2 regions of the Allobosea sp. LjRoot237 genome follow, and region 1 is predicted to be linked to the other one. Evidence: predicted binding sites of a transcription regulator. Region 1 holds the regulator's gene; the other holds the start of a gene.

What was found. Region 1 encodes PhoB, which activates phosphate uptake and scavenging genes when phosphate is short. Its sites were predicted from a motif close to TGTCATNNANCTGTCAT; they were not measured.
Region 2: ACSQ24_RS07740 (UDP-2,3-diacylglucosamine diphosphatase) is a predicted target of PhoB. The motif match lies at 3,807-3,823, and genes of this name have one in related genera.

Annotation. Positions count from the first base shown of each region.
Region 1 is NZ_CAXUQP020000001.1:5,364,319-5,369,934, reverse strand. It holds gene pstC (phosphate ABC transporter permease subunit PstC) at 1-292, shown strand, start outside; gene pstA (phosphate ABC transporter permease PstA) at 312-1,196, shown strand; gene pstB (phosphate ABC transporter ATP-binding protein PstB) at 1,219-2,025, shown strand; gene phoU (phosphate signaling complex protein PhoU) at 2,066-2,788, shown strand; gene phoB (phosphate regulon transcriptional regulator PhoB) at 2,818-3,516, shown strand; gene ACSQ24_RS26030 (YnfA family protein) at 3,525-3,845, opposite strand; gene ACSQ24_RS26025 (NUDIX hydrolase) at 3,845-4,282, opposite strand; gene ACSQ24_RS26020 (GcrA family cell cycle regulator) at 4,371-4,919, opposite strand; gene ACSQ24_RS26015 (hypothetical protein) at 5,313-5,468, shown strand; gene ACSQ24_RS26010 (aspartate aminotransferase family protein) at 5,465-5,616, shown strand, end outside.
Region 2 is NZ_CAXUQP020000001.1:1,593,852-1,599,467, forward strand. It holds gene ACSQ24_RS07710 (RES family NAD+ phosphorylase) at 1-12, opposite strand, end outside; gene ACSQ24_RS07715 (antitoxin Xre-like helix-turn-helix domain-containing protein) at 9-440, opposite strand; gene ACSQ24_RS07720 (helix-turn-helix domain-containing protein) at 527-1,147, opposite strand; gene ACSQ24_RS07725 (DMT family transporter) at 1,268-2,197, opposite strand; gene ACSQ24_RS07730 (N-acetyltransferase family protein) at 2,333-2,785, opposite strand; gene ACSQ24_RS07735 (SDR family oxidoreductase) at 2,966-3,745, opposite strand; gene ACSQ24_RS07740 (UDP-2,3-diacylglucosamine diphosphatase) at 3,873-4,703, shown strand; gene ACSQ24_RS07745 (glycosyltransferase family 4 protein) at 4,703-5,616, shown strand, end outside.

The DNA.
Region 1 (5,616 bases):
TGTCCTGGTGCCGCAGGCCGGCGTCTCGATCATCGGCGCGATCATGCTGGGCCTCGGTCGTGCGCTCGGCGAGACCATGGCGGTGACCTTCGTCGTCGGCAACGCCAACCGGCTCTCGGCCGCGATCATGGATCCGGGCTCGACCATCGCCTCGCGCATCGCCAACGAGTTCAACGAGGCGCTCGGCCTGCAGCTCAACGCGCTGATCGCGCTCGGCTGCATCCTTTTCTTCGTCACCTTCGTCGTCCTCGTCATCGCGCGCATCCTGGTGTCGCGCGTCAAGGCTTACTGAGCGGGTCCCGACCATGAGCATGACGACATCGCCGACCACCCGCCCGCTGCCCCACGCTCCCTGGGGCCGCGTCCGCCAGTCGCGCCGCACCGCCGACAAGGCGATGCGGATCATCGCCGCGGGCTTCACCTTCATCGCCATCTTCGTGCTGTTCTGGATCCTCGGCATGCTGATCGTGAAGGGCATTGGCGGCTTGTCCGTCGCCACCTTCACGCAGACGATGCCGGGCCCAGGCAGCGAGGGCGGCGGCCTCGCCAACGCGCTCGTCGGCTCGGTCGTGCTGACCTTCCTCGGCATCGCGGTGGCGACGCCGATCGGCGTGCTCGCGGGCACCTATCTCGCCGAATACGGCAAGGGCTCGAAGCTCGCCGACCTGATCCGCTTCATCAACGACATCCTGCTCTCGGCTCCGTCGATCCTGATCGGCCTCTTCGTCTACGTGATCATGGTCGAGCCACTGGGCGGATATTCCGGCTGGGCCGGTGGCGTCGCGCTCGGCATCATCGCGATCCCGGTCATCGTGCGCACCACCGAGGACATGCTGCGGCTCGTCCCCGGCTCGCTGCGCGAGGCGGGTTCCGCGCTCGGCGCGCCGCCCTCCGTCGTCATCACCTCGATCACCTGGCGGGCGGCAAAATCGGGCATGGTCACCGGCATCCTGCTGGCGCTGGCCCGTATCGCCGGCGAGACGGCGCCGCTGATTTTCACCGCGTTGAACAACAATTTCTGGTTCTCGCCCAATCTCTGGGGCGGCGTCTCCAACCTGCCGGTGACGATCTACCAGTTCGCCTCGGCCCCTTACGAGAACTGGCAGGAGCTCGCCTGGGCGGGATCGCTGATCATCACCGTCTCAATCCTCGTGCTTTCCATCATCGCCCGGCGCATCGTGCGCGGCGGCAAGTGAACAGCGTCCGATCGGAAGGACCATGCAGATGCTTTCGACCCTGGAATTGAGCCCGCAGACGCTGGACGTCGACGCTCCCGTCCGCATCGCCGTCAAGAACCTCGATTTCTACTACGGCGAGCACAAGGCGCTGAAGAACGTCAATCTCGATTTCCGTGACCGCCACGTCACGGCGCTGATCGGCCCGTCGGGCTGCGGCAAGTCGACCCTGCTGCGCATCTTCAACCGCATCTATTCGCTCTATCCCGAGCAGCGGGCGACCGGCGAGGTCATGCTCGATGGCCGCAACGTCATCTCGAACCAGGTCGACGTCAACGAGCTGCGCTCGCGCATCGGCATGGTCTTCCAGAAGCCGACGCCGTTCCCGATGTCGATCTACGACAACGTCGCCTTCGGTATCCGCCTCTACGAGAAACCGCCGAAGTCGGAGCTCGACGATCGCGTTGAGGGCGCGCTGCGCCGCGCCGCGCTCTGGGACGAGGTCAAGGACAAGCTCAAGGCCTCGGGCATGGGCCTCTCCGGCGGCCAGCAGCAGCGCCTCTGCATCGCGCGCACCATCGCGCAGAAGCCCGAGGTCATCCTGTTCGACGAGCCGACCTCGGCGCTCGACCCGATCTCGACTGGCAAGATCGAGGACCTGCTCGAGCAGCTCAAGACCGACTTCACCATCGTCATCGTCACCCACAACATGCAGCAGGCGGCGCGCATCTCGCAGTACACCGCCTTCATGTATCTCGGCGAAGTCATCGAGTTCGCCGCCACCAACACGATCTTCATGAACCCGCACAAGAAGCAGACGCAGGACTACGTCACCGGCCGTTTCGGCTGACGCCCTGAAATCGTCGGCCAGCCCCGAAGGATACGCCCCGATGTCCGACCATATCGTCCGCTCCTACGACGCCGATCTCGAGGGCCTGCGCCGCAGCCTCGCCGAGATGGGCGGCATGTCCGAGCGCATGCTCGGCGATTCGACCGTGGCGCTGGTGCGCCGCGATACCGTGCTCGCCCAAAAGATCATCAGCGCCGACCAGCGCCTCGACAACCTGCAGCGCGACGTCGAGGAGAAGGCGGTGCTGACCATCGCCCGGCGCCAGCCGCTGGCGAACGATCTGCGCGAGCTGATCTCGGCGATCCGCATCGCCGCCGATATCGAGCGGGTCGGCGACCTCGCCAAGAACATCGCCAAGCGCGCCGTCGCGATCTCCGGCCAGTTCTCGCCGCCGCACCGCGCTGTCGTCGGCCTCGAACATATGAGCCGCCTGGTCCAGGCCCAGCTCAAGGACGTGCTCGACGCCTACGCCGCCAGCAACGAGCAGAAGGCGATGGAGGTCTGGCGCCGCGACGACGAGATCGACGCGCTCTACACCTCGCTGTTCCGCGAACTCCTGACCTACATGATGGAGGACCCGCGCAACATCACCTTCTGCACGCACCTCCTGTTCTGCGCCAAGAACGTCGAGCGCATCGGCGACCACACCACCAACATCGCCGAGACCATCCATTACCTCGTTACGGGTCAGTCGATCGATGAGACCCGGCCCAAGCTCGACACCACCAACATTCTCGTCGACCTGCCGGCGGCCAATGGCTGAGCTTGGCAGAGGTTTGAACGGACGCTGACATGCCCGCACGCATCCTGATCGTCGAGGACGAGGAGCCGCTGACCCTGCTGCTGCGCTATAATCTCGAGGCCGAAGGCTTCGAGGTCGACAGCGTGGCGCGCGGCGACGACGCCGAACTGCATCTGCGCGACCACACGCCGGATCTCGTCCTGCTCGACTGGATGCTGCCCGGCCTCTCCGGCATCGAGCTCTGCCGGCGTCTGCGCACAAGGCGCGACACCGAGCGCGTGCCGATCATCATGCTGACGGCGCGCGGCGAGGAGACCGAGCGTGTGCGCGGCCTTGCCACCGGCGCCGACGACTATGTCGTCAAGCCGTTCTCGTTGCCCGAACTGATCGCGCGCATCCAGGCGCTGCTGCGCCGCGCCAAGCCCGGCCATGTCGCCGGCCTGCTTGCCGCCGGCGATCTCGAGCTCGACCGCACGACGCGGCGTGTCCGCAGGGCCGGTGCCGAGCTGCATCTCGGGCCGACCGAGTTCCGCCTGCTCGAATTCCTGATGCAGGCGCCGGGCCGGGTCTATTCGCGGGCGCAACTGCTCGACGCCGTCTGGGGCCGCGACGTCTATATCGACGAGCGCACCGTCGACGTCCATGTCGGGCGCCTGCGCAAGGCGATCACGCCGGCCAATGCCAAGGATCCGCTCCGCACCGTGCGCGGCGCCGGTTACGCCTTCGACGAGACGTTTGCGCGCGCCTGACACCTCCGTCAGCGCGGCGCTGCAACGATGACCGCTGCGCCGGCGAGGCAGAGCGCGGCGCCGGCTAGGTCGTAGCGGTCGGGTGCGACCTTCTCGACCAGCGCCATCCAGACCAGCGACGCGATGATATAGACGCCGCCATAGGCGGCGAAGGCGCGCCCGGCCGCGGGGCTGTCGACCAGGGTCAGCAGCCAGGCGAAGGCTGCGAGCGAGACCAGGCCCGGCAGCAGCCACCAGACCGGCTTGTCCAGTTTCAGCCAAACCCAGAAGGCGAAGCAGCCGGCGATCTCGGCCAGCGCCGCTCCCGCATAGATCGCGATCGTAGCCATTACGTGCCCGGCCCGAAGGCTGCCGCGAGCCGGGCGAAGACAGGGCGGTAAGCCTCGGACGCCAGCGGTGTCAGCGATTGGGCCTCGTCGAAGGTGAACCAGCGGATTTCGCTGTGCTCGTCATTGCTGATCTCGGGTTCGCCTGCCCATTCGCCCACGGTGAACAGATGCCAGAGCGCGGGAGTGACGCCGTCCGTCTCCGTCGTCTCGATGGTCTCGAAGCGGCGGAAACCTGTCGGCGTGACGCCGATCTCCTCCTGGAGCTCGCGGACAAGGGCTGCCTCGGCGCTCTCGCCGGGCTCGACGTGACCACCGATCGTGTCCCAGCAGGATGGGCGGTTCCAGCGGTGCGCGGCTCGCAATCCCAGCAGGAGCCGCCCCTCCCTGATCGGCAGGGCACAGGCGTATTCGATCGGGCTAGATCCGGGGATGTTCATGGATGCCTCGTGCATCGAGCCTGGCTTCGACGAAAAAAGCCGGCCTTTCGGCCGGCTTCCGCTATTCTGGCAGTCTCGCGTCAGTTGCTCAGGCGCGAATGACCTTGCGGTCGCGGCGCCGGTCGGCCGCCGGCTGGTAGGCGATACGGGCGTGATAGGCGCAATAGGGCATTCCGGTCGCGCTGCGGCCGCCGCAGAAGCGGAATTCCGGGGTGGTCGGATCGCCCATCGGCCAGCGGCACATATACTCGCGCAGCTCCATGATCGTGACCCGCTCGGAGAACGGCACGACCACATCCTCGGACGGAGCCGGCTCGCGCGCGACCTGTGCCTCGGCCTCGATCTCCGGCGCGAACTGCGGGGCGAGCGCGGTATTACCGCGGGTCAGGCCGCCGCCACTGCTGTGGTGGCCGGCCGGGTGGCTCGGCGGGCGAGCCACCGGCTTGCGCGGGCGCGGTGTCGCCGAACCCGGGCTCTTGGCGCGGCCCGACAGTCCAAGGCGATGCACCTTGCCGATGACGGCGTTGCGCGTGACGTTGCCGAGCTCGGCGGCGATCTGGCTCGCGCTCAGGCCGTCGTTCCAGAGCTTCTTGAGCAGCTCGACGCGTTCCTCGGTCCAGGCTCCGGCTTCGGTCATGGAGTTGCACCTGTCTTCGTCATGTCCCGCTGGCACGCCGGCGAGGCATAGGGAGAGATCATGGCGGAATCCGATACCGGCAGCGCCCGTTGCTAAACGGAAGCCGTTACGCCCGGAACTGACGATACTGGAGACGCCGCACGAGATGTCGTATCTGACGAGGGAGACCATACAAGATGGCCTGACTCGGCCACAAGAGTCGCCGAATCGTAATTCGGCTTTTCCCCAGCCAATCACTGCAAACGGCGAAACGGTGAGTCTATTCGGCAACGCTGCCGCGAGGTCAGCCGCAATTGACAGGGCGGGGCCGGTTTTGCATAGTCGCCTCACGCAGCCGCCCCCATCGGGCGGCGCTTATGTTTTTGAGCGATCGGGATTTTCCATCGATGCGGCTTGACGCGCGACGAGACGGCGGGAACGGCCAGCGACGATAATGTCGCCGGCGGGTCGCATCATGCCGGCATCATGCCGAAAGCGCTCCGCATCTCCGTTCCCGATCTGAGGTTCCGCGCTTCCTCCCTGTTTCGCCGCAAGGATTTCGCTCCATGAGCACCGCTCCCGTTTCCGCCGCGTCCTCCGTTCTCCTGCCGACCTATGCCCGCGCCCCGATCGCTCTCGAGCGCGGCGAGGGCGCCTGGGCGATTGCCACCGACGGCCAGCGCTATCTCGATTTCGGCGCCGGCATCGCCGTCAATTC
Region 2 (5,616 bases), 3.8 Mb from region 1:
CTGTGGCGTCACGCGGCGCTGCCGTATTTCAGGCCAGCTAGAATGTCGCGCACCAATTCGGCGCCAATCTCGTTCTGGATGACGACGTCGATCGGACGCCGGTCGTCGAGCATGGCGTGCGACCTGAACATAAAGTCTCGCGCGGCCTCTTCGGTCTTCCAGACATCGAGGGCCAGACCCCAGACGCCGGCGACGCGCGCCAGGCGCGTGCCTTCGTCGGCAGATAGGCGATGCGCTGCCTTGCGTCGCTCATAGGTGGCCTTCGGGACGAAGCGGAACTTGAACTGGGCATCGTTGGGCGATAGCAGCCGGGAGATACGCTCCAACGCGCTCACCGGAAGTCCGCTCTCGATCGTCGAAATCAGTTCGAAGGGCGTGCGTGCTGCCAGAGTATCACCGGGCAGGCCAAGTACGCGAGCCATTGCCTCGTAGGTCAGCATCGATCTTGCCTCGTTTCATCTGAGGCAAAATATAGTCTCGACTGAGGCTTCCCGCAAGCGGGGCTGCAACAGAGGCGAGGCGGCCTTCAGTCCATCACTGCCGCCTTGAGGATGCAGACCATCAGGGCCGTGCCTGGCTGGCCGCTGACGCAGCGGACGACGTGCTGGCGGTCGCAGCGATAGCGCAGGGTCTCGCCGGCCTTGGCGCGCTGGGTGATGCCGCCGACCTCGACTTCGAATTCGCCGGCGCTGACCGAGAGCGATTCGATCGAGCCGCGCTGATGGCCTTCCGAATCGAGCTCGCCGCCGGGCTCGGCGCTGACCTCGTACCATTGCAGCCATTCGACGGTTTTGATCCAGCCGATGATGGCGAGGCGCAGCTTGCCGTCCTCCGAGACCAGGATCGGCGTATCCGATCGGGCGATCTTCTCGATGAAGGCCTCTTCCTCATTGGTCGAGAGCACGCGCTCGATCGAGACGTCGAGCGCCTGCGACAGCCGCCAGATCGTAGCCAGGGTCGGATTGGTCTCGTTGCGCTCGATCTGGCTGATGATCGACTTGGCGACGCCGGACTGTTCGGCCAGCTCCGAGAGCGAGAGATTATAGGCCTTGCGCAACCGCTGGATCGTCTTGCCGAGCTGGCCGGAGATGACCTGTGCACCCGACTCAATTTCGCGGCCGCCACGTTCCCTGGTTTCGATACCCATTGCACTCTTGCCTGCCGTCGCGCCTTGCCCGTTCAGGAATTTGTCCGTTTGGGAAAGAGAACGATTGTTTGTCTTAGCGGACAATGCCTCGGATCGCTCCAAGCGGCAAGTCGGGCTGCCTCAGACCGAGCGGGATGGGCCGGCTTCGCGAGTCTCCTTCTTGAGCAAGCCGAGTTGCTGTTCGCGCAGGATGACGTAGATGCCCGAGGCGATCACGATCAGCGAGCCGATGAGCACGGCCAGGAGCGGCCACTCGCCGAAGACGAACCAGCCGAGCGCCGTCGCCCAGATCATCGTCGAATACTCGAAGGGGGCGATCAGCGAGGCGTCGCCATAGCGATAGGCTTGGACCAGCAGCATCTGGCCGAGGCCGCCGAGCACGCCGATGGTGACGAGCAGGATGAAGTCCTTCAGGTCGGGCACCGTCCAGCCGAGCGCCAGCGTCAGCAGGCCGAGCAGCGAGGTCAGCGACATGAAATAGAAGACGATGGCGCCGGTCTTCTCGGTATGAGTCAGGAGCCGGACCTCGATCGAGGCGAAGGCCGAGCAGAAGGCGCCGGCAAGCGCGAGCAGCGCACCGATGGCGGGCCCTCCCGAGAGGCCATGTCCGAAGGCCTGCGCGCCCATATGCGGCGAAAGCATCAGCAACACGCCGACGAAGCCTACGGCAACGGCGGTCCAGCGGTAGATGCGGACGCGCTCCTTCAGGATCAGCGCCGCCAGCACGACGACGATCAGCGGCGCGGCGTAGCCGATCGCGACCGCGTCGGAGAGCGGCAGCAGATGCAGGGCGGCAAAGCCGAGGAACATGCCGGTCGAGCCGATGACCCCACGCTTGAGATGGCCGCGCAGATTGCTCGTCTTGAGCGCTTCCGGGAATTCATGGCGCCAAGCCAGCCATATGATCAGCGGGATCAACGCGAAGAACGAGCGGAAGAAGACGAGCTCGCCTGTCGGATAGCGCGAGGCCAGCGTCTTGATGCCGGCCGACATCAGCGTGAACGACAGGGCTGAAAGCAGCTTGAGGCTGATGCCGAGGAGCGGGGACAAGGGAAAAGGTCGGGCACGAGGAATGGAAGTCTTGTGCAAGACTTCCATTCCTTAGACCATGAGCGTGGAGCCGTTCCAAGCACCGATCTTGCACATCGGACCGGCGATGTGCGGGAGGCGGCGTCGACCAGCCGATCAGGAGAGTCGATATTCGAGGATCTCGTCGTCCCGGTCGTCGAACGTACCGGTCGAGGTCCAGCCTAGGTGCCGGTAGAAGCCATAAGAGCGTACGGTCGGATCGGACGAGCAGCCAAGGAACAGCCTGGTGAAGCCGAGCGCCCGGAGTTCGTCGACGACCAGATCCAGCAGGCTCTTCCCGATGCCCTGTCCTTCATAGTCCGGCAGCAGCGCCAGCACGACGATCTCGCCGGTCTCGCGCTCGCCGAAGCAATAGCCGACGATCTCATCGCCAAAGGTTGCGACATGGCCCGGCAGGCTGCCATCGGCGATGGCGGCGCGCCAGCCTTCCAGCGTGACACCCGCAGCGGCCAACCGCTCGACCGAGAAGGCGTTCTCCCGTGTCCTGCCGCGCAGAATGACGCAGGCTGGCGTGTCTTCGGGGACAGCTCGTCGATAGGCGATGGTCATAGCGCTCGGGTTGGCTTTGTTACGTTAGAGGTCCTTCGACCCTCATCCTGAGGAGCCATTCCGCGAGGAATGGCGTCTCGAAGGATGCTCCAGCAGACTCCGGAGCCATCTGAAGCATCCTTCGAGACGGCCGCCGGAGCGGCCTCCTCAGGATGAGGGCTCAAACTCTGTTGGCGGTTTTCAGAAGTTCGTGCGGAACGAGCCGCCGTCGATCAGGAAGTTCTGGCCGGTGATGTAGCCGGCATGGGTGCTGGCAATGAAGGCGCAGAGCTTGCCGAATTCGTCGGCCTCGCCGAAGCGGCCGGCCGGGATCTCGTTGCGGCGCAGTGTCATCACCTCCTCCTCGGAGATGCCCTTCATCGCCGCGACGCGCTTGGTCGAGGTCGTCAGCCGGTCGGTGGCGAAAACGCCGGGCAGGATGTTGTTGATGGTGACGTTGGCATGGGCGATCTCGCGCGCCACGCCGGCGAGGAAGGCGGTGAGGCCGGCGCGGGCACCTGACGAGACGTCGAGCCCGGTCAGCGGGGTCAGCACGCTCGCCGAGGTGATGTTGACGATGCGGCCGAAGCGCCGCTCGATCATGCCGTCGACGACACGCTGCACCAGCTCGAGCGGAGTCGCCATGTTCTGCGCGACGCCTTCGAGCAGCGCCTCGCGCGTCACCTCGCGGAAGGGCTTGGGCGGCGGGCCGCCATTGTTGTTGACGAGGATGTCGGGGCTGGGCGCCGCGGCGAGGAGCGCGTCCTGGCCGGCTTTGGTCGAGACGTCGGCGACGACGGCAACCACGGTGGCGCCGGTGCTGGCGCGAATCGCGCTTGCGGTCTCCTCGAGCGTCTTGGCGTCGCGGCCGTTGACGATAACCGTGCAGCCGGCCTCCGCCAGCGCCTGCGCGCAGCCCCGACCCAGCCCCTTGCTCGAAGCGCAAACGATGGCCGTGCGGCCTGCAATTCCAAGGTCCATCCGTCGTCTCCTCAACAAGCTTCGCTTTCGTGAGCGCAGGCAAAGCACGGTTTTCCCGCCGCGTCATCAAAGCGTAGTGCAAATCAGACACACGCCGGAGGCATCGTAACAGGACGGGTCGGCTGCTATGAGCGACGACAGCGACGCCAAACAGGTTCGCAGCATCTTCATCTCCGACCTTCATCTGGGCACGCGCGGAGCGCAAGCGGACCTCGTGCTGGAATTCCTGCGCGCCTATGACGCGCCGAAAATCTACCTGGTCGGCGACATCATCGACGGCTGGCGGCTGAAGAGCGGCTGGTACTTCCCGCAATCGCACAACGACGTCGTCCAGAAGCTGCTGCGCAAGGTGCGCAAGGGCTCGACGCTGATCTACGTCACCGGCAACCACGACGACTTCCTGCGCGACTACACAGGCCTGCAATTCGGCGGCATCACGCTGGTCGACGACATCGTCCACGAGACCGCCGACGGCAAGCGCATGCTGGTGATCCATGGCGACCTGTTCGACCTCGTGGTGCGCAACGCCAAATGGCTCGCCCTCCTAGGCGACTGGGCCTACACGGTCGCGCTGGTGCTCAACCACGGCATCAACCGGGTGCGCCGTGTCTTGCGGTTGCCGCACTGGTCGCTCTCGGCCTGGGCCAAGCACAAGGTCAAGAACGCGGTGAACTATATCGGCGAGTTCGAGCAGTGCCTCGCCGATGAGGCGCGCCGGCACAAGGCCGACGGCGTGATCTGCGGGCACATCCATCACGCCGCCCAGCGCGAGATCGGCGGGCTGACCTACATCAACACCGGTGACTGGGTCGAAAGCTGCACGGCGGTGGTCGAGCACGACGATGGCCGCTTCGAGATTATCCGCTGGCCGCAGCACCGGCAGAAGGGCGAGAAGCCTGCATTGCCGGCGCCGACGACGCGTCCCGCCCCTGTGCCGAGCCTCGTCGAGGCGGCGTGATGCGCGTCCTGATCGCGACGGACGCCTGGCGCCCGCAGATCAACGGCGTGGTGCGCTCGCTGGAGCGGATGGTCGAGGCGGCGCCGGAGTTCGGCGTCACCCCGCATATGCTGACGCCGGAAGGCTTCTGGCAGGTCGGTCTGCCGTCCTATCCCGACATCCGCATCGCGCTGGCGACGCGCCGGCATGTCGCCCGGCGTATCGCCGAGTTCGCTCCGGACCATATCCATATCGCGACCGAAGGGCCGATCGGCTGGCTGACGCGGGCGGTCTGCCTTGCCCAGAAACGGACCTTCACCACGAGCTATCACACCCGCTTCCCGCAATATGTCGCGGCGCGCTGGCCGATTCCCGAGAGCTGGAGCTATCGTTTCCTGCGCCGCTTCCATGGACCGGCCGCCGGGGTGATGGTCTCGACAGCGACCGTCGAAGCGGAGCTGCGTGCGAATGGTTTCGAGCACATCCTGCGCTGGGGGCGGGGCGTCGACCTCTCCTTGTTCCATCCACGGCCCGAGAGCGTGCTCGACCTGCCGCGGCCGGTTTTCCTCAGCGTCGGCCGGGTCGCGGTCGAGAAGAACCTCGAAGCCTTCCTGTCGCTGCGACTGCCCGGCAGCAAGGTCGTGGTCGGCGACGGGCCGGCCCGCGCCGACCTCAAGCGCGCCTTCCCGGATGCGCATTTCCTCGGTGCGCGCGAGGGTGAGGAGCTGGCTGCGATCTATGCCTCCTCCGACGTCTTTGTCTTTCCGAGCCTGACCGACACGTTCGGCATCGTGCTGCTGGAGGCGGCGGCGAGCGGGCTGCCCGTCGCCGCTTTCCCGGTGCAGGGGCCGAGCGACGTCTTCGCCGGCAGCCAGGCCGCGGTGCTCGACGAGGATCTGCGCAGTGCCGCACTCGCGGCGCTGCGCCTGCCGCG